DNA from 3 places in the Citricoccus alkalitolerans genome. Region 3 is predicted to be linked to each of the others. Evidence: riboswitches for the same ligand, from Rfam matches in the RefSeq annotation. Region 3 holds a riboswitch; each other region holds the start of a gene.

Region 1 (3,739 bases), 790 kb from region 3:
GTGCGGTAGACCAGCGGGGTGTGGCTGGCGACCGTCCGGGCGTTGAGCCAGTGCTGGTGCAGCTGCCGGCTGGCATCCGTGGCAGAGGCCCCGCCGGACTCGAAGATCTGGTTGGTGGCCTCCAGGATCAGATCGGACACCACGAGTGACGCCTCTGACAACGCGATGTTGGCCCGGGCGTGGGCCTGGACCACCACCGGGTCCTCCAGGTCGCTGTGCCCCCGGACCTGGAGGTAAGACTCCTCCACCACGGCCGCGGTGCCGCGCACGATGTGCCGGGCCGAGCTCACCTTGGAGGAGACGGCACCGATGACCTGGTGCACCAGCGGGTCCTCCGCCGGCGTCTCCGCCGTGGCGTGGTCATAGGTACGACGCCGGCCCCGGACGAACGTGGTGATCTCGGCCAGCGCGGTGGCCCCGATCCCGGCCTGCGTGGCCGCCAGCACGATCCACAGGACGGTGTAGGCCAGCACGCCCGTGGGGACGTTGAACTCCTGGGTCCGCTGGGCCCGCACGGGGACGTGGTCCAGGGTGGTGGTGCCGGAGGCGGTGAGCCGCTGGCCGAAGCCGTTCCAGTCGTCGATGCGCTGCACCCCGGGATCGCGGGCGTCGATGATCGCGAAGACCGGGCCGTCCTCCTCGAGCCCTGGCGGGACCGCGGAGACCAGCAGGTAGTCGGCGAAGATCGCCCCGGTGGAGTAGAACTTGTCACCCGTCAGGCGGGCCACCTCCGTGGTGCCGGTGGCGGCGGCCGCCTGCACGGTGTCCGAGTCCGCATCGATCCAGTGCACGGGGCGCCGGCCCGCAGACGGGGGCAACTCCACCAGGGCATTGCCGAAGATCTTCCCCGAGGCGACCTCGGCCAACCACCACTCGGAGACCGCGCCCTGGGACTCGTTCTCGTGCTGCTCGGTGAACATGAAATGCCCGTGCAGCGCCTGGGGCAGGTTGGAATCGGCGGCGGCGAGATCCACCAGCAGGTCGGCCAGTTGCGGCAGGCTCGCGCCGATGCCCCCGTGGTCGCGGCCGAGCCGCACTCGGGTGAACCCCGCGCCGCGGAGGTGCTCTATGGCCGCGAACGCCAACTCGTGGTCCTGCTCTCGCTGTGCCGAGCCCGCAGCGATGGCCGCGAAGACGGGGGCGAAGTGCTCGGTGAGCTGGGCGTCCGTCGGTCCGGAGGGGCCGATGTCCGCCCGCAGCTCCTCGAAGGTGGGCAGTCCGGTCGGCACGGTGCGGTGTTCGAGGTGGGTGGTGTCCGTCATGGGTGTCCCCGTCGTCCATGGCACACCGGAATGGCGTTGGCCCGGAACACGGCGTCGACATAGCCTGGCGGCCGGGACACGTCTTCACGGTGGTGCCGTACTTGCCCCGCGGTGGTCCCCGGAGGCCGAATCATCACCTGGAGCACCCCACTACGGAGAGAGGGTTGCCGTCCGGCCAGCCAGGGCTTAGCACCGGATCTCGTGATTCTGATGTCGACCCTAGGCAGTCAGCACGTGGCCGCCAAGCCTCGGGTCATGTTCAGCGGCCTGGCGTCATCTGGGCCCGTTTCCGTGCCGATGTGCCGCCCCGACCGTCCTGGGCCGCCCCAGATGACGGTCTGTGACGGCCGGTGACGGAAGGGGCGGCCCGGTCACCAGCGGTAGTCCAGGAACTTGCCATCCAAGGTGATGACCACGCGGTCGCCGTCCACATCGGCACGGCGGGCAACGTCTGCCTTGAAGTTGATGGCGCTCATGATGCCGTCCCCGAACTCCTCGTGGATCAGGGCCTTCAGCGCCGGCCCGTAGACCGACATGGCCTCCATCAGTCGATAGATCGTGGGGTCGTTCATCACGGCCGGGTCGCTGCCCCGGTTCGGCTGTTGCTGCAGGCTCTCAGCCACGTCGTCGCCCAGACCGAGCATCTCGACCACGACGCCGGCCTGGGCCGCGGTCATCGGGTGCTGTCCCAGCAGCGCGGCCGTGGTCCACACCGGTGCGGCTCCGATGGCGGCCGCGAGGCCGGCCCAGGTGAGACCGGCACGGATGCGTGCGGCATTGACGAGGTCGGCAGCGTGCGCCTTATGCATGATGGGGTCCATGGTCAGCGGCTCACGGCGTGGTCGGGCAGGGCCGGCAGCTTCGGCTGACGCTTGGCCGCCGTACGGTAGTGGGTGGCGTAGAGCGTCAGGCCCACGAAGGAGAGGCCACCCACGAGGTTGCCGAGCACGGTCGGGATCTCGTTCCAGACGAGGTAGTCCATGATGGAGAACTCACCGCCCAGCATGAGGCCCGCCGGGAAGAGGAACATGTTGACGATGGAGTGCTCGAATCCCATGTAGAAGAAGAGCATGACCGGCATCCACATGATCAGGGCCTTGCCCACGACGTCCTTGGCCAGGAAGGCCGCGACCACACCGGTCGAGACCATCCAGTTGCAGAGCACGCCGCGGATGAAGAGCGTCAGCATGCCACCCGCGCCGTATTCGGCATAGCCGACGGTTCTCCCCTCGCCGATGGAGCCGATCTGCTGGGCCACCTCGTTCGGCGGGGTGTGGAAGCCGTAGGTCATGGTTACCACCATCATGACGGCCACCAGGAAGGCTCCGGCGAAGTTGCCGACGAAGACCAGGCCCCAGTTCCGCAACAGGCCTCCGATGGTCACGCCGGGCCTCTTGTCGATCCAGGCCAGCGGGACGAGGGTGAAGACACCCGTGAGCAGGTCGAAGCCGAGCAGGTAGATGAGGATGAAGCCGACCGGGAACAGCAACGCACCCACGAGGGCGTTGCCGGTCTGCACGGTGACGGTGATGGCGAATGCGGCGGCGAGGGCCAGGATGGCGCCGGCCATGAACGAGCGGATCAGGGTGTCTCGAGTGGACATGAAGACCTTGGACTCACCGGCGTCGACCATGTGTTTCACGAAGTCTGACGGGCTGACATAGGACATGGGACATCACTCCAAGGGCGAGGGGGCGGGCATACCCCCAACCTAGGAAGCGTGCGTTTCTGCGGTGTTTCCGCCCGCGCACCTGCCCACGAAATCTCCCTCACTGTCCCGGCGCGATGCAGTGAGATACCCTCCGGTCAATCCCGTCAGGGCAGCTCCCTGACCAGCTTCGATGCCGCGGGGAGGGCCAGCGCCAAGTCGCGGACGCGCTGGAAGTGGAGGTCGCCGTCGTCGTACGTCTGCGGGTGGGCCATCGGCCCGGTTACCCCGGTGACCGAGGCCGCGTGAAGTCTCGGCTCCCTACGCCTCGGGAACCGCGGCGTAGGCCGGCTCGGCCTTCTTGACCCGGCCGATGACCCACATGGTCACCGGGGACAGGACGATCTCGACGACGGACTTGAACACGAAGCCCACCAGGACGTAGTTGAGGAACGTCGGCACGTCCGTGATGCCGATGACCCCGGCAGCGATGGAGCAGAACACGAGGGTGTCCAGGAACTCACCCACCAGAGTGGAGGCGGCCAGCCGGCCGAAGAGCAGGCGTTCGCCGGAGCGGCGCTTGAGGCGGACCATGAGCCAGGAGTTGGCCAGTTGACCGACGAGGAATCCGAGCAGGGAGGCGAGCACGATCAGGGGCACGGGTGCCAGGGTCCGGACAAGGGCCTCCTGGCCGTCGTACCACTCGGCACCGGGCAGGGCGATGATGACCCAGAAGCAAAGCGCGGCGAAGACCGAGAGGGCGAAGGTGGTGACGATGGCGCGCCGGGAGGCCTTGAAGCCGTAGACCTCGGCGACCACGTCCCCGATG
Region 2 (3,739 bases), on a different contig from region 3:
CTCGGCTACGTGCAGCAGCTGCGAGCGGGGCTTGATCCGAGCCGGCCCGGCAGTGAGGGCGGGCTACGAGTGTGGGGGAGCGGCGCCGTCGTGCCCTTGCATCCCGTCACCGTGCTGGTGGCCTGCGCCGTCCTACGAGGGGCCTATCACCTCTACCAGGGGGTGGGCCCGGGAATCGGCAATCTGCTCATGGGGCTGGTGTTCGGCGCGGTCTACCTGAGGTACCGGCGGGTGATGCCGCTGGTGATCGCGCACTTCCTCCTGGATGCCGCGGGATTCATGGCCTACCCGTTGCTGGCGGCGGCGGGCCTGTTCGGCACCTGAGGCTCGGCTCCGGCACCTGATCCCGACTCTCAGTCGACTTGGGGTGGGTGTTCGACGAAGACTCCCACCCCAACTCAACTGAACGTGACAGAACTACAGGGTGATGGTGCCCTTGGGGGTCTCGAAGGTGACCTCGAGGATTCCGGGGGTGCCGGAGGGTGATTCGAAGACCACGTTGAGGTCCTCGACCTTCTCCTCCGGATCGTCCAGGCCCAACCAGCCGCGGACCCGATCGCGGGAGCCGGCGATCGTGATGGAGGACAGCTCAGCCTGAGGTGTGTGGGCCTGCGAGGGGTGCAGTTCCTCGGTGCCCTCATCCCAGCGCAGGAGGTATGGGACCTGTGGGTCGGCGATGAGGCCCTTGATGCCGATCTGGCGCCACGTGAGTTCGCGGCCGTCCGGGAACTTCCGGTTGCCGGGCACGGACTGGCGCTCCAGGCGCTCCTCGAACGGCGCGAGGTCGTCCACGGTGACACACCAGCCCATCCAGCCGCCGCCCATCTCGGAGCGGGCGCGGACGGCCTGGCCGAACGGGGCCTTCTCGGAGGAGGGGTGGTCCAGGACCTCGACCACCTCGAGGTACTGGCGGTTGCGTAGCGGGAAGATCGCGTTGCGCGTGCCGAAGCGGGGATGGACACCGCCCTTGACGCGCTCGATGCCGAGCGTTTCGGCGAGGCGATCCACCGTGGCGGCGAGTCCTTCTTCGGGTCCAACGGCGTACGAGACGTGATCCAGGCGCATCATGCCCATATCGTCGCACTTTCTTCAGTCACGGACCGGTTAGGTTAACCTCACTTGAAATGTGGCCGAAGTCACAGGTCTGACTGCCGCCTGGTGCCGGGTGCCGGCGTCCGTCAAGGTGGTGGCCACCCGGGCCCCGCTGTGAGGCGCAATGCGACGTTCCAGGGTGGTCGGGGATGAAACCCCGGAGCCGATCTGGCAGACTTGAGGAAGGTCATGAGTGCCAGCATCAAGCCCCGGCTTGCTGGCCGGCAACCCTCCAGCTCGCGGTGGGGTGCCCCGGGTGAGGACCAGGCAGGTGCCAACCGGCACCGGCAAGCGCGGGCCACCACGCCGCGTCGGGTTGCTGGACGATGTCCGTGCCCGCCGGCACCACGCAGGTGGCCCTGAACTGACAGGAGCCGTCACATGACTGACACCCCCAACAGCACCCCGAACACCGAAGCCGCCGCCGATCCGGCCCAGTGGGGCTTCGAGACCCGCCAGGTCCATGCCGGGATCCCGGAGGAGAACCCCTACGGCGCCACCGTGTTGCCGATCATCCAGTCGAACTCGTTCGACTTCCCCTCTGCCGAGGTCGCCGCGGACCGCTTCGCACTGAAGGACCTCGGCCCGATCTATTCCCGCATCGGCAACCCCACCCAGGAGGCCGTGGAGGGCAAGATCGCCGCCCTGGAGGGCGGAGTCGGGGCCCTGCTGCTGGCCTCGGGTCAGGCCGCCACCACCTTCTCCATCCTCAACCTCGCGGGTGCGGGGGACCACGTCGTCGTATCGGCCTCGCTGTACGGCGGCACGCAGAACCTGTTCAAGCACACGTTGGCCAAGATCGGCATCAGCACCACCTTCGTGCAGGACCCGGACAGCCCGGCTGCGTGGAAGAACGCCATCCAGGACAACACCAAGGCCCTGTTCGGCGAGACCCTCGGCAACCCCCGCGGGGACGTGCTGGACATCCGCGCCGTCGCCGACGTGGCCCACGAGGCAGGGGTGCCGCTGATCGTGGACAACACCCTGGCCACCCCGTACCTGCTGCGCCCGATCGAGCACGGGGCGGACATCGTGGTCCACTCCGCCACCAAGTACCTCGGCGGCCATGCCGCGGCCATGGGCGGTGTGATCGTGGACGGCGGCACCTTCGACTTCGCCGCCCAGCCGGAGCGCTTCCCCGGCTTCAACACCCCGGATGAGAGCTACAACGGGATCGTCTTCGCCCGTGACCTCGGGGTGGACGGCATCCTCGGCGCCAATCTGGCCTTCGTGCTCAAGGCGCGGGTCCAGTTGCTGCGCGACTACGGCAGCGCGATCAGCCCCTTCAGCGCCTTCCTCCTCAACCTGGGGCTCGAGACGTTGTCCCTACGTATGGAGCGTCACGTGGCGAACGCCCGCCAGGTGGCCGAGTACCTGGATGGGCACGCCCTCGCCGAGACCGTCATCTACCCGGGTCTGGCCTCGAGCCCGTGGCACGAGCGCGCCAAGCACTATCTGCCGCAGGGCCCGGCGGGCTTCGTCTCCTTTGAGATCGCCGGCGGTCGCGAGGCCGGGGCCCGGTTCGTGGACGCACTGCGCCTGCACCACCACGTGGCCAACATCGGTGACGTCCGCTCACTCGTCATCCACCCGGCGTCCACCACGCACTCCCAACTCACCGAGGAGGAGCAGCGTGCCGCCGGCGTGACCCCCGGCCTGGTCCGCCTGTCTGTGGGCGTGGAGAGCATCGAGGACATCTTGGCCGATCTTGACAACGGCTTTGCCGCGGCCGACGTGAGCGCCTAGGTCCGGAGATATTCGCATGACCACCACCACCCCCCAGCCGACCGCCACGGACCTGCCCGAGGGTGGCCCGCACACCCAGCGCATCGGCGCCCTGGACTTCGAGACCGGTGGGCACCTGCCGGAGGCGGAGATCGCCTACGAGACCTGGGGCAGGCTCAACGCCGAGAAGTCGAACGCCGTGCTGGTGCTGCATGCCCTGACCGGGTCCACGCACGTGGCCGCCTCCTCCGGTGATCCGGAGGAGGGCTGGTGGGAGGGCGTCGTCGGCCCCGGTTGCGCCATCGACACCAACACCTGGTTCGTGATCGCCCCGAACATCCTCGGCGGTTGTTACGGGAGTACCGGACCGTCCTCGCTGGACCCGGAGGGCGCCCCCTGGGGCTCCCGCTTCCCGTTCACCACCATCCGCGATTCCGTCCATGCCGAGGCGCGGCTGGCCGACGCGCTGGGCATCGAGCGCTTCCAGGCGGTGATCGGCGGCTCCATGGGAGGCGCCCGCGCCCTGGAGTGGGCCGCTGCCTACCCCGACCGTGTGGCCGGTATGGCCGTCATCGCCTGCGGCGCGCACTCGACCGCCGAGCAGATCGCGTTCGCCCAGGCACAGGTGCAGTCCATCACCCTGGACCCGAACTTCCGCGGCGGAGACTACTACCCGGGCCCGACGCCGGACGGCGGCCTGGGCATCGCCCGCAAGATCGCGCACATCACCTACCGGTCCGAACCGGACATGGTCTCCCGCTTCGGCCGCGCAGCGCAGCCCGAGGAGAACCCGTTCGGCGAGCCGCTCCGGCGGCAGGGGCGCTATCAGATCGAATCGTACCTGGACTACCAGGCAGCCAAGCTGGTCAAGCGCTTCGATGCCAACAGCTACCTGGTGCTGACCGAGGCCCTGATGAGCCAC
Region 3 (3,739 bases):
TGCGGCGCAGCAGGGCGGAGTGCTGGAAGATTGTGCCGATGGCACGGCGGGCGGAGCGCAGCTGGCGGCCCCGGAGCCGGGACAGGTCGCTGCCATCCACCAGAATCTCGCCCTGGGTGGGCTTTTCCAACAGGGAGATGCAGTGCGAGAGGGTCGTCTTGCCAGCCCCGGAGGGCCCGACCACGGCGGTGATGGAGCCTTCCGGCACGGTCAGGTCGATGCCTTTGAGCACCTCGACGGACCCCCCACGTCCGGTGTAGGCCTGGTGCAGATCGCGGATCTCGATCACAGCGCGCCCCCGTCCCGGGTACCGGCCGATGCCAGCCGGAAGCCGGCGCCTCGGTGGTTCTCCGCCAGCCGATCCCCGCGGCCGAACAGCTTGTGTCGCAGGGTGCCGGACTCGTACTCGGAAGGATAGGCACCGCGGGCCTGGAGCTCGGGGACCACGTGCTCCACGACGTCCTCGAAGCTTCCCGGGGAGACCGCGTAGGCGAGATTGAAGCCGTCAACGTCCGTCTCCGCGGCCCAATCCTGCAGCTGGTCAGCGACCTGCGCACCGGAGCCAATGAACACCGGCCCGAAGCCCCCGATGCCGACCCATTCGGCAAGTCGCCGGATGCTCCAGGGCTCCCCGTCCGCGGAGGCGTGGCCACCGCCCGAGCGGAAGGTCTCCACGGCAGACTGCACTGCGTTGGTCTGCACGTCCTGACCGATCACATCGTCCAGGTCGTACTGCGAGAAGTCGATGCCCATCCAACCGGACAACAGCGCGAGGGCACCACGATGGTCCACGTAACGGAGGTAGTCGGCGTGCTTGGCACGGGCCGCCACCTCGTCCGGACCGGTGATGACGGTGGCAAGGTTGAAGATCCTGATGTCCTTCGCGTCACGGCCGGCCTCCACGGCAGCAGCACGGATCCTGCTCACGGCCTGGGCCAGCTTGTCCCGGCTGGGGGCGGAGACGAAGGCGCATTCGGCGTTTTGCCCGGCGAAGGCCAGGCCGCGCGGCGATGTGCCGGCTTGGTAGACCACCGGGGTGCGCTGGGGGCTTGGCTCGGTCAGAGCGATGCCCGGCACCGAGAAGTAGGTTCCCTGGTGGCCGATCTCGTGCACCTTGGCCGGGTCCGTGTAGACGCAACCGTCCCGGTCCCGGACCACGGCGTCCTCGTCCCAGGAACCCTCCAGCAGCTTGTAGACAACCTCGAGGTATTCGTCTGCGTGGTCGTAGCGCTCGTCATGGGCCAGCTGGTCCTGGCTGCCCATGTTGCGAGCAGCCGAAGGCAGGTAGCCGGTGACGACGTTCCAACCGACCCGCCCGCCCGTGAGATGGTCCAAAGTGGCCAGCCGGCGCGCGAAGGGATAGGGATGCTCGTAGGCAGTTCCTGCGGTAATGCCGAAACCGAGGTGTTCGGTCACCGCGGCCATGGCGCTGACGAGCAGCATGGGGTCGTTGACCGGCACCTGGGTACCGGCGGTGAGAGTGGCCTCGTTAGAGCCGCCGTACACGTCATAGGTGCCAAGCACGTCGGCGATGAACAGTCCGTCGAAGCGACCTCGTTCGGCGACCTGGGCCAGATGCGTCCAGTAGCCGATCGAGTTGTAGTCACTGGAGCGGTCCTCCGGGTGGCGCCACAGCCCCGGGGACTGGTGGCCCACGCAGTTCATGTCAAAGGCATTGAGCCGGATGCGGCGCGGGACACGTTCAAGCATCAGAATGCACGTCCTTCCATCGGTCCTGGCGGTAGCACCCGCTTCGACAGGGGGTTGCTGCGGCGTCGTCGAGCCAGATCTCTCGGCCGCTCTGGATGGGTCTCTCACAGGCGACCAGATGGCTTGGGATACGAACTAATCCAGCGTCATATATCGACCTGTCGTGCCGTTGGCTGGCCGCGGGCCCGGATTCGACGGCAAAAGTCCCTGAATGTGACGTCACATGACGCGGCGTGTAGGTGCGCGAGGGGGAATGACTGGCCCGGAAAACATGCCGTTGCCCGGTTCACTGCCCCCTGTGGGACCGGGTGTACAGCATCTTCAGCGGTTGACACGGATACCCCGTGCTCTGCTTCACTAGATGAATCAACCATCCAGAGCGGCCGAGAGATCTGGCTCAGTGACGCCGCAGCAACCTCCCGTATGACCCGGGAAGGTGCTCATGCCAGAACCGATGGAGCGTGATTCACCGTGACTGCCCTTGCCGAGTCCCTGCCCGGTTCCAGCGTCCTCACCGCGCCGCCGGCCCCGACCACCAGCCTTGCGGTGGAGTTCCGCGACGTCGGCCGGTCCTTTCCCGCCATCGACGGCGCACGCACCGTGTTGCGGGACATCAACCTCACCGTGCAGCCAGGCGAGGTCCTGGCCATCCTCGGGGCCTCCGGCTGCGGCAAGTCGACGCTGCTGCGTGCCGTGGGCGGCCTGGACAGCGGCAGCACCGGGCAGATCCTCGTCGGTGGGTCCGCCGTCCGCCCCTATGACCCCCGCACCGCAGTCGGGTTCCAGGAACCGCGCCTCATGCCCTGGCGCACCCTCCACCAGAACGTGTCCTTGGGGCTGCCGCCCGGCATCGGACGGGCCGAGGGCCGCGAGAACGTCGACCACTTGCTGGATCTGGTGGGTCTGGCCGAGCACGCCGACCTCCGGCCCCGCGAAGTCTCCGGCGGCATGGCCCAGCGGACCTCGCTGGCCCGCGCCCTGGCCCGGCAGCCCGGCGTTCTCCTGCTGGACGAGCCGTTCGGCGCGCTCGACGCTCTGACGCGGCTGAGGATGCAGGACCTACTCCTGGACGTCCATGCCAAGACCGCCACGACCGTCCTGCTCGTCACTCATGACGTGGACGAGGCGCTCCAGCTGGCCGACCGGATCCTGCTGCTCGGCCAGGACCCCGCTCCGGGTTCCGCCCCCGGCGCGACCACCCGCACCGTGGTCACCGTCCCCGGTGAACGGCCCCGGGACCGCGGCTCGGCCGAACTGGCCCACCTCCGGACCGAGCTGCTCGGCGGCCTCGGCGTGGACGCCCACCGCCACTGACCGGTTCCCCTCCGTATCCACCCGATCGCCCGGCGCCTCATCCCTCCCGGCCCGGGACGCACCGCACCCCCTCGAAAGGCCCCACCATGCGCTCACGCCTCACCCTTTCCCTCACCACCTTCGCCATCACGGCCTTCACGCTCACCGGTTGCGTCGCCGGCGAGGGATCCGGTGGAGAGGCCGCCGAAGCCGGGGCCGACGGTGGCGTGGGTGGCGGCGAGCTGAACATCGACTACGCCACGTACAACCCCCTCTCCCTGGTCATCAAGGAGAAGGGCTGGCTTGAGGATGAACTCGCAGACGAGGGCGTCACCGTGAATTGGATCCAGTCCGCCGGTTCGAACAAGGCCAACGAGGCGCTGCGGGCCGAGGCCATCGACGTGGGCTCCACGGCCGGCTCCGCCGCCCTGCTCAACCGCGCCAACGGCACCCCGATCAAGACCATCAGCCTGTACTCCCAGCCGGAGTGGTCCGCCCTGGTCACCACCGCCGATTCAGACATCACGGAGGTCACGGACCTGGTCGGCAAGAACGTGGCGGCCACCAAGGGCACTGACCCGTACTTCTTCCTCATTCAGGCCCTCGGCGAAGCCGGCGTGGACGAGGCTGATGTCACGGTGCAGAACCTTCAGCATGCGGACGGCAACGCGGCCCTGAACAACGGGTCCGTGGACGCATGGTCCGGGCTGGACCCCATTATGGCCGGCGCCGAGGC

The links. Region 3 has a riboswitch for S-adenosylmethionine ahead of ABD134_RS10065 (ABC transporter ATP-binding protein). Riboswitches for the same ligand answer to the same signal wherever they lie in the genome.
Region 1: linked by a shared signal. The riboswitch ahead of ABD134_RS06480 (acyl-CoA dehydrogenase family protein) and the one ahead of ABD134_RS10065 (ABC transporter ATP-binding protein) in region 3 are both predicted to bind S-adenosylmethionine.
Region 2: linked by a shared signal. The riboswitch ahead of ABD134_RS01420 (O-acetylhomoserine aminocarboxypropyltransferase/cysteine synthase family protein) and the one ahead of ABD134_RS10065 (ABC transporter ATP-binding protein) in region 3 are both predicted to bind S-adenosylmethionine.

Annotation. Positions count from the first base shown of each region.
Region 1 covers NZ_BAAALH010000002.1:122,857-126,595, forward strand. The annotation lists gene ABD134_RS06480 (acyl-CoA dehydrogenase family protein) at 1-1,262, opposite strand, end outside; SAM riboswitch class IV at 1,355-1,469, opposite strand; gene cynS (cyanase) at 1,634-2,071, opposite strand; gene ABD134_RS06490 (formate/nitrite transporter family protein) at 2,086-2,931, opposite strand; gene ABD134_RS06495 (queuosine precursor transporter) at 3,232-3,739, opposite strand, start outside.
Region 2 covers NZ_BAAALH010000001.1:326,326-330,064, forward strand. The annotation lists gene ABD134_RS01410 (CPBP family intramembrane glutamic endopeptidase) at 1-324, shown strand, start outside; gene ABD134_RS01415 (VOC family protein) at 418-1,074, opposite strand; SAM riboswitch class IV at 1,278-1,392, shown strand; gene ABD134_RS01420 (O-acetylhomoserine aminocarboxypropyltransferase/cysteine synthase family protein) at 1,474-2,838, shown strand; gene metX (homoserine O-acetyltransferase MetX) at 2,855-3,739, shown strand, end outside.
Region 3 covers NZ_BAAALH010000002.1:913,579-917,317, reverse strand. The annotation lists gene ABD134_RS10075 (methionine ABC transporter ATP-binding protein) at 1-289, opposite strand, end outside; gene ABD134_RS10070 (LLM class flavin-dependent oxidoreductase) at 286-1,710, opposite strand; SAM riboswitch class I at 1,724-1,812, opposite strand; SAM riboswitch class I at 2,078-2,171, shown strand; gene ABD134_RS10065 (ABC transporter ATP-binding protein) at 2,182-3,024, shown strand; gene ABD134_RS10060 (aliphatic sulfonate ABC transporter substrate-binding protein) at 3,111-3,739, shown strand, end outside.